Regions from separate parts of the Xenorhabdus entomophaga genome, predicted to be linked through region 3. Evidence: predicted binding sites of a transcription regulator. Region 3 holds the regulator's gene; each other region holds the start of a gene.

Region 1 (3,213 bases), on a different contig from region 3:
ACTTTGTTTGAGTAACCTGTTTCGTTGTCATACCAGGAAACCAGTTTTACAAAGTTGTCGTTCAGGGCAATACCTGCTTTTGCATCAAATACAGAAGTCAGTTTTTCGCCGTTGAAATCAGTAGAAACAACGTCGTCTTCAGTATAGCCCAGAATGCCTTTTAACTCGCCTTCTGCTGCTTCTTTGATTGCGTCACAGATTTCAGCGTAAGTTGCTGGTTTTTCCAGACGGGCAGTCAGGTCAACAACAGAAACGTTAGGAGTAGGAACACGGAAAGACATACCCGTCAGTTTGCCGTTCAGTTCTGGGATAACCTTACCTACTGCTTTTGCTGCGCCGGTAGAAGATGGGATGATGTTCTGCGCTGCGCCACGGCCACCGCGCCAGTCTTTCGCAGAAGGACCGTCAACAGTTTTCTGAGTTGCAGTTGTTGCATGAACAGTTGTCATCAAACCTTCAACGATGCCAAATTTGTCATTGATAACTTTAGCCAGTGGAGCCAGGCAGTTAGTGGTGCAAGATGCGTTAGAAACGATATCCTGACCTGCATAAGCGTTGTGGTTGACACCCATAACGAACATTGGAGTGTTGTCTTTGGATGGGCCGGTCAGAACAACTTTTTTCGCGCCTGCAGCGATGTGTTTACGTGCAGTTTCGTCAGTCAGGAAGATACCTGTTGCTTCTGCAACAACATCAACGCCCACTTCGTTCCATTTCAGGTTAGCTGGGTCTCTTTCAGATGTAACGCGGATGGTTTTGCCGTTAACAACCAGCTGACCTTCTTTAACTTCAACAGTACCGTTGAAGCGGCCATGGGTTGAATCGTATTTCAGCATGTAAGCCATGTACTCTGCATCTAACAGATCATTGATAGCAACGATTTCAATATCTGAACGCTCTTGTGCAGCACGGAAAACAATACGGCCGATACGACCAAAACCGTTAATACCTACTTTGATAGTCATAGTATTCCACCAGCTATTTTTTAGTGAATTAAAAGTTGTTTCTAAAGTTACCAAAATCTTGCCAGCCGTCAAGCGGAATCGTGTCAACAATTGAAAAAGATCAATTTAATAATCACTATCTGAACGCTTGTTATACAGCCGGGACAAGCTCTACGCACACCATTATCGGGGTATAGGGAGATATTTAAAGTTACCATCGATTAGATATGTGAGACTTATCACAATTAGTAAGGTAAATTGCCATGTTGAATGGGTTAGAATGCGTTTTAACATGTTTATGTTGATTTTTTGTTGAAAATATTGGCCTTAAAAGGTGGTCATCATGGCTAAAAGTCAAAATATTTCCCTTTCTATAGAACAGCTTAGTGCAATGCAGCGTCATGTTACGCAAGAAGCAGGCACTGAGCCGCCGTTTTCAGGAAAACTGCTGCACAACAAAAAAAATGGTATTTACCATTGTCTGTGTTGTCGCCAGCCATTATTTATTTCAGATACTAAATTTGATTCTGGATGCGGATGGCCGAGTTTTTACCAGCCGATCAATGATGATTCCATTACTTACCTTGATGATTATTCACATAATACGCATCGGATAGAGGTGCGTTGTAGCCATTGTCAGGCTCATTTAGGACATGTTTTTCCCGATGGCCCCAAACCGACAGGGGAGCGTTTCTGCATCAATTCAGCAGCATTGCGTTTTATTGATAAAGAAACAGGAGAAGAAACAGCAGGTTAATATCATCTTAGGCTGCTTTTTAAACTCAGGTGAAACTATTGGGTTTAATCATGCAAAAGAAACGTTTCAGCTCTTGTGTTAACATGCTGTTATTAACTTGTGGTGATATTAATTGAAATAGCGTCGGCTTATAGTAATGCGCAGTGTCGTCGTGTAAATAATATCAATAGCCCATGTAGCCGTTAAGGAATATTAATGAAGTTGGATGATTTAATCTCTGCCATGACACCTGAAATTTATCAGCGATTGGTTCAGGCTGTCGAATTAGGAAAATGGCAGGATGGCGTACCGCTTACGCCAGAACAGAAAGAACATAGTTTGCAGGCGGTGATGCTTTGGCAGGCCAGGCATAATCATGATCCTGAACATATGACGATTGGCACGGATGGTCAAATTATTATCAAAAGTAAACAAGAGCTAAAAGCGACATTCCAGTCTCAGATGGTTGCAAAATTAAAACCACAATCAGAAGACTGATATGAATTGAAATAAAAACCTCATCCCCGGCTAAAATTATTTTTAGCCGGGGATGAGGTTACGTTTGTGCTTACAAAATCGATACTATTTCACTTTGTGAGATCAATTTAGCACCTTTGGATGCCATTTCCTCAAAGGCATGCTGGCAGTCATTGGGCTGAATATTGACGCCACGACAACCATCTGTAATCACATAGGTTTCGTAGCCCAGAGCCAGAGCATCAAGCACAGTAAATTTGACGCAGTAATCAGTAGCAATGCCCAATACAAGTAAGCGCTGTATATTATGTTCAGTCAGCCATCCATGCAGTTGAGTTTCGCTTTTATGGTCATTGTCGAAAAACGCACTATAACTATCTATCTGAGGATTTTCGCCTTTTTGAAAAACTTCCTGAATAGCGGATTGATTTAATAAGGGATGGAATTCTGCGCCGAATTGCCCCTGTACACAATGAACAGGCCACCAGATTTGGGGAATGCCATTAAGTTCGCCTAATTCCCCCATTTTTTGCCCGGAGTTTACGGCAAAACTCCTGTGACTTGTTGGGTGCCAATCCTGACTGGCAATAATAGCAATATGATTCTTCTGGCTATTATTTTCCTGACAGAGGGCGATAACCTCATTCGCTACTTTAATGACAGTCTCACTCTCTTTAACTGCCAGCGCGCCTCCAGTACAGAAATCATTTTGCAGATCGATAAGTAATAATGCTGTTTTCATCATATTCTTCGATTTACCTTTTCATTATTCATCTGAATAGCTCAATTCACCGCGCAAATTCTGCTGCATCAGGTAGCGAATTTCTTCGGGTATATAAGATTGGCTCAATAAGTAGTGCAGTTTCGTCAAGGCGGCCTCAAAAGTCATATCATAACCGCTGATAACACCTGATGCAGCCAATGAATAACCGGTAGCATATCCCTCCATATTGACCCGGCCAGAAATACACTGAGTCAAATTAACCACAATAATTCCTCGTTCAGTCGCTTCTCTTAATGTTTTTAGCAAAGAGGCACATTGCGGGGCATTGCCAA
Region 2 (3,213 bases), on a different contig from region 3:
GGCTAAGAATCAAAGAACCACCAGCAATACATACTGACAGCGCCGCCATTTGTGCACCGGTATACCCCAATTCGCCAATCACTGGCATAACTAATCCTACTGTAGTCAAACACGCCACAGTGGCCGAACCCTGGATCACACGCACAGCACCCGCCAGAATAAAACACGCCAACGCGATTGGCAGGCCCGCACCAACCAACGCATTTCCCAAGGCAGGCCCAACGCCGGAATCCACCAGAATTTGTTTGAACACACCCCCCGCGCCTGTCACCAGCAGGATAATTCCCGCAGGTTGAATCGCAGCGGAACAGACATCCATCACTTTGTCTTTACTCATGCCGCGACGAATTGCCAGACCATAAATCGCTACCAAACAGGCAATCAAAATTGCAGTGAAAGGATGCCCGATGAATTCCAGCCATTGGTATAGCGTAGATTGCTTATCAACAAAACGCGCACCGATGGTTTTCAAACCAACTAATATCAGAGGGAACAACACCAGCGCCAGGCTGAAACCAAAGGAAGGCATTTGGTTTTTGCCAATGCTGGGCGTGCTCAGATCTTTAGGCAAATCCAGCGTGACATATTTGCTGATAAAATTACCGTATATCGGGCCAGCCAGTAACATACCGGGGATCGCAGCACTCAGGCCAATCAGGATCATCCAACCAAAATCCGCTCCCATTTGGGAAGCCAGCAGCATAGGCGTCGGGCCCGGCACCAAAAACGCAGCAGCGGCGGCTACACCGGCAAACAGAGGAAGCGCCAGTCTCACTACATTACCATTGGTGCGACGGGCAACAGCAAACACCACGCCAATCAACAGAACGACCGCCACATCAAAAAACAGTGGCAATGCACAGATAAGCCCGGCAATGCCCAATGCGTAATTTGCCCGCTTTTCGCCAAAACTACCCAGCAGTTTCACCGCAATCTGGTCGAGCGCCCCTGTTTCATGCAGGATTTTGCCAAACATCGCGCCCAGTGCCACAACAACAGCGAGGAACCCCAACGTGCCGGCCATGCCGTTTTGCATGGTCTGGGTGATTTTTTCCAATGGCATCCCGGAAAAAATCCCCGCGCCCATCGAAACCAGCATCAGGGCAATAAAAGCGTGCATTCTGGCTTTCATCACCAGAAATAATAATAGAAGGACAGAGCCGACGGCCGTCATAACCAGAGTTAATGTACTCATGAATGTCCCTTGCTAATACGGTCAGTAGTTTTTATTGTGCGCTCGATAGAATGCATGGTGTTTTTGATCACTTCATCCAGAGCAGGTTTGATATCAATATGATGGACATCTTTTTCATCACTGGTCGGCTCTTCCAATGTCTCAAATTGTGAAATCAACATTTGCGGCTTGAAGAAATGCCCCTTGCGTGCTTTCAGACGGCTTTCAATTAAATCAAAATCCCCTTTCATATAAAGAAAGGACAGGTTTTTGTTGCCATCACGCAGCATATCCCGATAGCTTTTTTTCAAGGCGGAGCACACAAGCAAGGAGACATGATTGGTGCGCTGCATAGCAAAAATGGCGTCGTTGAGTGCCTTCAGCCACGGCTGACGATCATCATCATTCAGGGCATGGCCTTGTGCCATTTTCATAATATTGGCGCGAGGATGAAGAAAATCCCCATCCAGAAACGCAGCACCCAGTTCACGGGCAATACCGCTGGCAACCGCAGACTTACCGCTGCCGGATACCCCCATCAAGACAAAAACATGGTTTCGCTGTTGGGTATCGCTCATATCAAACTCCTTTATGCAGATCTTACTGCCTGAATCTCTGTGACTTACCTGCAAAAATGTTACCGGTAACTATTACCGGTAACATTAACAGTAGCTCAGGATGGGGAGCAATCAATCAGGATCGACAAAAAAGGAAAATGTGAGGCTTATCGCAATTGAAGATGGAAAAACAGCATATTAAGCTACAAAAATTAAACACTTTCACCCAATGAAAGCGTAAATCCAACATCAATCAGAGTTTGTTCCGGCTGCACCCCCTTCAAACGAACAAGCAGGGCTTCTGCCGCCTTGCGTCCCATCAAATCACGGGGAGTCAGAACACTGGCAAGTTTCGGTGTCATTACCTGACCAATATCATGACCATGAAAACCAGCTACAGCAATTTCTTCCGGTACTTTGATTCCCTGACGCTGACACTCGAAAATCGCCCCAATGGCAATATCATCATTCGTGCAAAACAAGCCATCAGCTTCAGGGTATTTCTGGCAGGTTTCCTGCAAAAGCTGCGCCCCCAAAGAATAGGATGAACTGGCTGGCGTCATAACTTTTCTTGGCTGAAGCCCTGCACTTCGCATCGCCGCTTCAAACCCCTGTAAACGGATCAGCGTCCGCTCATCCTGCCGGGCGCCGAGGTAAACCACGTTCTGGCAACCACGTTCAAGCATTGCCAGCGTCATCTGACGCGCCGCTTCAAAATTGTCGATTCCCACCGCAATATCAAGGCAAGGCGATATGCTGTCCATTAATTCCACCACAGGAATACCTGCTGTTTGCAGCACTTTCAGTGTCTTGGGAGTATGTGTGCGTTCTGCCAGAATCAGGCCATCAATATTATAAGAAAGCAAGGAAAGTAAACGCTCTTCTTCTTTCTGGGCACAGTATCCATAGTGGGCAAGCATGGTCTGATATCCATTGCGATCGGTCACATGTTCGATCCCACGGATAACCTCGGCAAAAACTTGATTAGTCAATGAAGGAAGCAAAACGCCTATCGCACGGCTGGTGGAATTGGAAAGAATATCCGGCACACGATTGGGAATGTAGCCCAATTGGTCCACTGCTTCAGCGATTCGTTTTCCCAATGCTTCAGAAACCTGATCCGGATTACGTAAAAAACGGCTAACCGTCATTTTGGTGACCCCAACGAGGTCTGCAACATCTTGTAAAGCTGGGCGTTTTTTCTTCATTTTCAATGTAATGCAATCAGTTATGATACGTACAGATGGATAGGTACAGATGAATAGTTCGCGGTCTTAACACATTTATATACCATTACAATACGCTTTTTAGCGAAAAATGCTGGTGCACTCTCACTCATTTATCAATTGCTTCTCAAACTGTGATGCTTTACATGCGTTTGAGCGAATCCCGATAAATAATCTGAGGCGAAAATATGGGATGTTGTGTGTCGGGTTCAAGTAATAGGCGCGTGGCAAAACGCGCCATATCAGTGATAGGAAA
Region 3 (3,213 bases):
TCGTCCTGAAATGGATGCTGAGATCCGCAAAGCGAGAGAACAGGGCAGGCATATCAGTTACTTTGGGCCAGAAGCCAATGATTTCAGCATGCTGGAAAAAGCATTTTCTGATTATGGGGAAACCGGCAGCGGTCGCTGTCGAAAATACCTCCATACCTACGATGAAGCCGTACCCTATAACCAGGTACCGGGCACTTTCACACCGTGGGAACCCCTGCCATCAAATACAGATATTCTGTTTTATGAAGGTCTGCATGGCGGTGTTGTCACGCCACAACACAATGTCGCCAGCCATGTTGACCTGCTGATTGGTGTTGTGCCTATCGTTAACCTTGAATGGATACAGAAACTCATCCGTGACACCAGCGAACGCGGGCATTCCAGAGAAGCCGTTATGGATTCCGTTGTCCGCTCAATGGATGACTATATCCGCTATATCACCCCCCAGTTTTCACGCACCCACATAAATTTCCAGCGCGTTCCTACGGTTGATACATCTAACCCCTTCTCCGCCAAGGCTATTCCGTCACTGGACGAAAGTTTTATCGTGATTCGATTCCGTGACCTAACCCAAATTGATTTTCCATATTTACTGGCGATGCTTCAGGGTTCATTTATTTCCAGTATAAATACCATTGTTGTTCCGGGTGGAAAAATGGGACTGGCGATGGAGTTAATTATGGCGCCGATCGTTAAGCAATTACTGGAAGGCCAAAAAATTTCATGACCTAAACTGCATTTTATTTTAAATAAAGCAGACAACAAAAAATAATGTTGTCTGTTTTATTTAAATAAATAAGTCGTTCTTGCAATAATAAAGTGGCTGATAAAAATCAGTTTTAGCCAGAACAGTGAAGCTGCATAAAGCTCATCACTACGGAAACGCTGTTCAGAATTAATAAATATACTGTCAATAAAATAACCTCTCTAAACAGATTTCTGGTAATCTGGCAACCGGTTTAATATGCTGAAGCGATACAGGGGAAGACAGAAACGTTTTCCTGTGTTACAAACAAGGTTACAAGCGAGATTGGCAAGTTATATGGGGTGAGATCAATATGCCATCACTTTGGCATTCTTATAATCCATATAAAATTCCTGCTTGTCAGTTTTTCAGCAAGTTAATATGTTAAGCTATTGACTTTATAAAGCTAGCCTGAAGAGAAACCATCTGTTTCTCACATCATAAAGGCAGAAATAACAACAGAGGATAAAGCGAATGGTTCTCGGCAAGCCACAAACAGACCCTACTCTTGAATGGTTTTTGTCACACTGCCATATTCACAAATATCCATCCAAGAGCACGCTTATTCATCAAGGTGAGAAAGCAGAAACGCTTTACTACATTGTTAAAGGTTCGGTTGCTGTTCTAATAAAAGATGAAGAAGGTAAAGAAATGATCCTCTCTTATTTAAATCAGGGGGATTTCATTGGTGAACTTGGATTATTTGAAGAGGGGCAAGAACGTACTGCATGGGTGCGAGCCAAAAGCGCCTGTGAAGTGGCTGAAATTTCCTACAAGAAATTTCGCCAGTTAATTCAGGTTAATCCTGACATTCTGATGCGTTTATCTGCTCAGATGGCAAGTCGTCTACAAACAACTTCCGAAAAAGTAGGCAACCTGGCCTTTTTGGACGTTACAGGCCGTATCGCCCAGACGCTGCTCAATCTGGCTAAACAACCTGATGCCATGACTCACCCTGATGGTATGCAAATCAAAATTACCCGTCAGGAAATTGGGCAAATTGTGGGTTGCTCCCGTGAAACAGTCGGTCGCATTCTTAAAATGCTGGAAGATCAAAGCCTGATCTCTGCACATGGTAAAACTATTGTTGTTTACGGAACACGTTAGTTCCCGATAAACCTGAAATTCAGCCAGTGCAATTTATTACATCCGCACTGGCTTTTTTTGTTGCTTCTCCCGGCCGTTATTTTATTGATTCAACCATTTATTGATTTAACCATCGCGATATCGCCATATCCAACCGCGCCATGCCTTCTGTTATCTCATCCTCAGCGATAATTAATGATGGCGTAAAGCGTAAGATACTGTCTCCCGCACTCAATAGCATCAATCCGTGTTCCGCCACTTGCTGCAATATCTCTCCGGCCTTGCCTTGATACTCCACTTTCAATACAGCGCCAATAAGCAACCCTTTTCCACGGAATTCATGAAAGATGCCGTATTTTTGGTTCATCTTTTCCAGTGCATGAATGATCATATCGTGGCGTTTTTCCACTCCCGCCAATACTTCTGGTGTGTTGATGATATCCAAAGCGGCACAACCGATAGAACAAGCCAACGGATTGCCTCCATAAGTTGTTCCATGCGCGCCTGTTTCCATCGCTGTCGCAATCGTATCTGTCGTTAGCATCGCACTAATCGGAAAGCCTCCTCCCAATGCTTTTGCCGTCGTCAGAATATCCGGTTGAACACCATAATGCTGATAAGCATACAACTTGCCTGTACGCCCCATTCCACTCTGGACTTCATCAAAAATCAGTAGCGCCTGATGCTTATCACATAACTTCCGCACCCCATAAAGAAACTCTGCCGTTGCAGGCATAACACCACCTTCTCCCTGAATCGGCTCCAGAACAACGGCACAGGTGTCATCATCGATTACCGCTCTGACAGCATCCAGATCATTAAAAGGAACGTGTACAATATCCGCTGGTTTAGGCCCGAACCCTTCGGCATATTTCGGCTGTCCTCCCACCGAAACAGTGAAAAATGTGCGTCCATGAAACGCATGATGAAAAGCAATAATTTTGGTTTTATGGGGATGATGGCGGGTAATCGCGTAACGACGGGCCAGTTTAAATGCCGCTTCGTTAGCTTCCGCTCCGGAGTTAGCGAAAAATACTCTCTGTGCAAACGTTGCATCAATCAACTTTTTCGCTAAAGTTAAGGCGGGTTCATTGGTGAAAATATTGCTGACATGCCACAATTTTTCACCTTGCTGTTTCAGAGCCGCTACCAAGGCCGGATGGCAGTGCCCCAGAGCCAAAACAGCGATACCACCGGCAAAATCGATATATTCTTTGCCCTGCTGATCCCAGACCCTGCTACCTTGCCCTTTGACAGGAATAAAATCCGCTGGCGCATAAATTGGCAACATAACCTGATCATAAGTATTCCGGCTATTTGCTGTGTTTTCTAGCATTTCCCTCACCTTATTTTTCTATTTGCCACACCGAAGTGAAATAATA
Region 4 (3,213 bases), on a different contig from region 3:
TTAAACAAGAAGTTCATCACATCGCCATCTTTAACGATGTAATCTTTCCCTTCTGCACGCATTTTGCCGGCTTCTTTTGCGCCTTGTTCGCCTTTGTAAGTAATGAAATCTTCAAATGCGATCGTTTGGGCACGGATAAAGCCTTTTTCGAAATCGGTGTGGATTTTACCCGCAGCCTGTGGAGCTGTCGCGCCGACCGGAATAGTCCAGGCCCGAACTTCTTTTACGCCAGCAGTAAAGTAAGTTTGCAGATTCAACAGTCGATAACCCGCACGAATAACACGGTTCAACCCCGGTTCTTCCAGACCCAGTTCAGCCATGAATTCTTCGCGGTCAGCGTCTTCCAGTTCTGCGATATCGGATTCAATGGCAGCACAAACAGGGACAACAACCGAACCTTCAGCTTCCGCAATGGCACGGACGGTATCAAGGTATGGGTTATTTTCAAAACCATCTTCATTGACGTTGGCAATGTACATGGTTGGTTTCAGCGTCAGGAAGCTCAGATAACGAATAGCGGCTTTTTCTTCCACGCTCAAGTCTAAAGAGCGCAGCATGCCGGCTTGTTCAAGGTGAGGAAGACATTTTTCCAACGCTTCCAGCTCTGCTTTGGCATCTTTATCACCACCTTTGGCTTTCTTCTGTACACGTTGGATAGCGCGTTCGCAAGTATCCAGATCTGACAGTGCCAGCTCAGTATTGATAACGTCAATATCAGCAGCAGGATCAACCTGACCAGCAACGTGAATGATGTTGTCGTTTTCAAAACAGCGTACAACATGACCGATAGCTTCTGTTTCACGGATGTTGGTCAGGAATTGGTTACCCAGACCTTCGCCTTTTGAGGCACCTTTTACCAGACCAGCAATATCCACGAATTCCATCGTGGTTGGCAGTATACGCTGTGGTTTGACGATCTCAGCCAGTTGGTCGAGACGTGAGTCTGGCATCGGCACAACACCTGTGTTTGGCTCGATAGTGCAGAACGGGAAGTTTGCTGCTTCGATACCTGCTTTGGTCAGCGCATTGAATAATGTAGATTTTCCAACGTTAGGCAGGCCAACGATACCGCATTTGAATCCCATAAATTTATCACCTTAGATCACTTATAAACCAACGGGCATAGGCCTGTCGGTGAGTTATACAAAATTGGCGCCATTATACACGCAATAGTCGGCTGCGCCACGCACTCTCAGCTAGGCGCTGGCTTTAAATGCGTGCAGACGGTTAATCGCTTTGGGTATACCATCTTTGATGAGGATATCGGTGCAGCGCAATGCTTCATCAATGGCATCGTCAATCAGCTTTTGCTCGCTGGCAGGCGGTTTGCCAAGTACGAAACCCACAACTTTGTTTTTATCCCCCGGATGGCCGATACCAACACGCAGGCGATGAAAGTTAGGGTTATTGCCGAACTTGTTTTGGATGTCTTTCAAACCATTATGACCGCCGTTGCTGCCACCCAATTTCATTTTTGCCACACCGGGGGGGAGATCCAACTCATCATGGGCTACCAGAATTTCATCTGGTTGAATGCGGTAGAAACCTGCAAGGGCAAGGACAGATTTGCCACTGAGGTTCATGAAAGTCGTGGGCACCAGCAGGCGGATATCTTGTCCGTTGATGTTGATGCGGGCTGTATAGCCAAAAAATTTACTCTCTTCTTTCAGAGACTGGTTATGGCGTTGTGCTAACAAATCGACAAACCATGCTCCGGCATTATGTCTGGTCTGTGCATATTCAGCACCGGGGTTTGCCAGGCCAACGATTAATTTTATGTTACTCACAGTTTAGATTCGCTTATTGGCAATAAAACAAAAAAGAGGGTTAGTTTACCCATCTCAAGGCTTGAGTACAAAATTCATTAATAGTGTTCTTAATAAATATTATTTCAATGAAATGTAAAAGGTTAAGTCTAAATTTATGCGGCTTGTGATCAAGGCCGCAATAACCTTTTAAGTCACAAGGCTATAATTAATACAAAAGAAGATATCTACTTTCGTGCTTTTGAGTTCGTTGTTTTTACGCATTGGCGTTCACAAAAAGTATTGGAGGTTGGTTATGAGGCGTAAAAAGGCTTTTGTTTTTGGCAATATTCTCATGGGACTGGGAATGTCGGCAATGTTAATCAGTTTGGCTTATGTATTGTTCAGTCATATTTTCAGTTTCGGGCAATCTGAATTACTGTCAGGCATTGCACTAATGGGATTATTTGTTGGCGCATTTATTTGGTTGGCCGGTGCCAATATTGGCGGTCGGGAACAGGTTACTGACAAATATTGGTGGCTGAAGAATTATGATGGGCGTTATCGTCGTAAAAAGTACAGACATCCGTGATTGTTTTAATTGTTGGAATCTAATGAGTTTGAATAAGGCGGTGTTTTATTACCGCCTTATTCTGTCTGTGGGTTTTCTTTTGCATTTTTTCTGGTTTTATCCTGTACTTCACATCTTAAAAGCTGATATTGAAACCGAGACTTAAATCATAGTTATGATTCGATACGCTATTGCTTTTTTCATGTGATACGGCCGCAAATGCACGAAAGTTATTAGTCAGGTTGGCATTAACCCCGATTGTGTATTGAAAACGGTTTCTATCTTGTTGTTCTCCCCGTTGAATGAAAGCCCTTTTAGTTGAATTGATCGCGCTGCGGAGTGCATAGCGTTCATTGTCGAATTGGTGTTTGAGCAGGATAGAAGCGTAAGGATTGAAACGACCTAATTGCGTATCTACCCGCCAGCCAATAGAACCAACTTTAGACGTGTAATGCTGGCTTCCAAAATGCATAGAGGTACTGTTGTTATCAGATTCATGATAGCCATCAATACTTCCTTTATCCCAACTATATTGGATGATTGGGCTGGTGGTCAGATAATCAGTGACAGGGATATTCCAGCCTGCTGTGATCCGCCAACCCCATTGCTTGCCGGTGGTTGAACCTGATTCTCTGCGTGTGGCCTGACCAAGTTGGATAGAACGTGATAGGTTATCGTAATGGGTGCGCGAATAATGAAGATCACCGCTTAACCAACCGTTGTTGTTGTAGTTCCATAGTGTATAAGCTGTTACGACATGACCCGTAGCCGCATAATTGAAATTCGGGGTTAAATCTTGTTCATTACGATAATGTGAAAGGGTTGCTCCTAATAGTAGATTATCTGTTAGTTGATAATCGCTGCCTAATATGAGCGTGGTATTGTTATTACCTGTAT

The links. Region 3 encodes CRP, which controls carbon source genes, mostly activating them, when cyclic AMP is high. Its sites were predicted from a motif close to ATGTGANNNNNNTCACAT; they were not measured.
Region 1: a site for CRP is predicted at 1,172-1,189, ahead of msrB (peptide-methionine (R)-S-oxide reductase MsrB). Genes of this name have one in related genera too.
Region 2: a site for CRP is predicted at 1,890-1,907, ahead of gntK (gluconokinase). Genes of this name have one in related genera too.
Region 4: a site for CRP is predicted at 1,931-1,948, ahead of pth (aminoacyl-tRNA hydrolase). Genes of this name have one in related genera too.

The regions. Positions count from the first base shown of each region.
Region 1 covers NZ_JBBMXH010000111.1:5,379-8,591, forward strand. Annotated here, with positions in the region: gene gapA (glyceraldehyde-3-phosphate dehydrogenase) at 1-965, opposite strand, end outside; gene msrB (peptide-methionine (R)-S-oxide reductase MsrB) at 1,288-1,701, shown strand; gene AAC854_RS18595 (YeaC family protein) at 1,897-2,178, shown strand; gene pncA (bifunctional nicotinamidase/pyrazinamidase) at 2,249-2,899, opposite strand; gene ansA (asparaginase) at 2,924-3,213, opposite strand, start outside.
Region 2 covers NZ_JBBMXH010000063.1:9,444-12,656, forward strand. Annotated here, with positions in the region: gene gntU (gluconate transporter) at 1-1,195, opposite strand, end outside; gene gntK (gluconokinase) at 1,192-1,752, opposite strand; gene gntR (gluconate operon transcriptional repressor GntR) at 1,944-2,939, opposite strand; gene AAC854_RS13765 (LacI family DNA-binding transcriptional regulator) at 3,100-3,213, opposite strand, start outside.
Region 3 covers NZ_JBBMXH010000109.1:6,458-9,670, reverse strand. Annotated here, with positions in the region: gene AAC854_RS18470 (phosphoribulokinase) at 1-727, shown strand, start outside; gene crp (cAMP-activated global transcriptional regulator CRP) at 1,220-1,852, shown strand; gene AAC854_RS18460 (aspartate aminotransferase family protein) at 1,950-3,167, opposite strand.
Region 4 covers NZ_JBBMXH010000094.1:955-4,167, forward strand. Annotated here, with positions in the region: gene ychF (redox-regulated ATPase YchF) at 1-1,085, opposite strand, end outside; gene pth (aminoacyl-tRNA hydrolase) at 1,197-1,787, opposite strand; gene ychH (stress-induced protein YchH) at 2,062-2,337, shown strand; gene AAC854_RS17095 (autotransporter outer membrane beta-barrel domain-containing protein) at 2,453-3,213, opposite strand, start outside.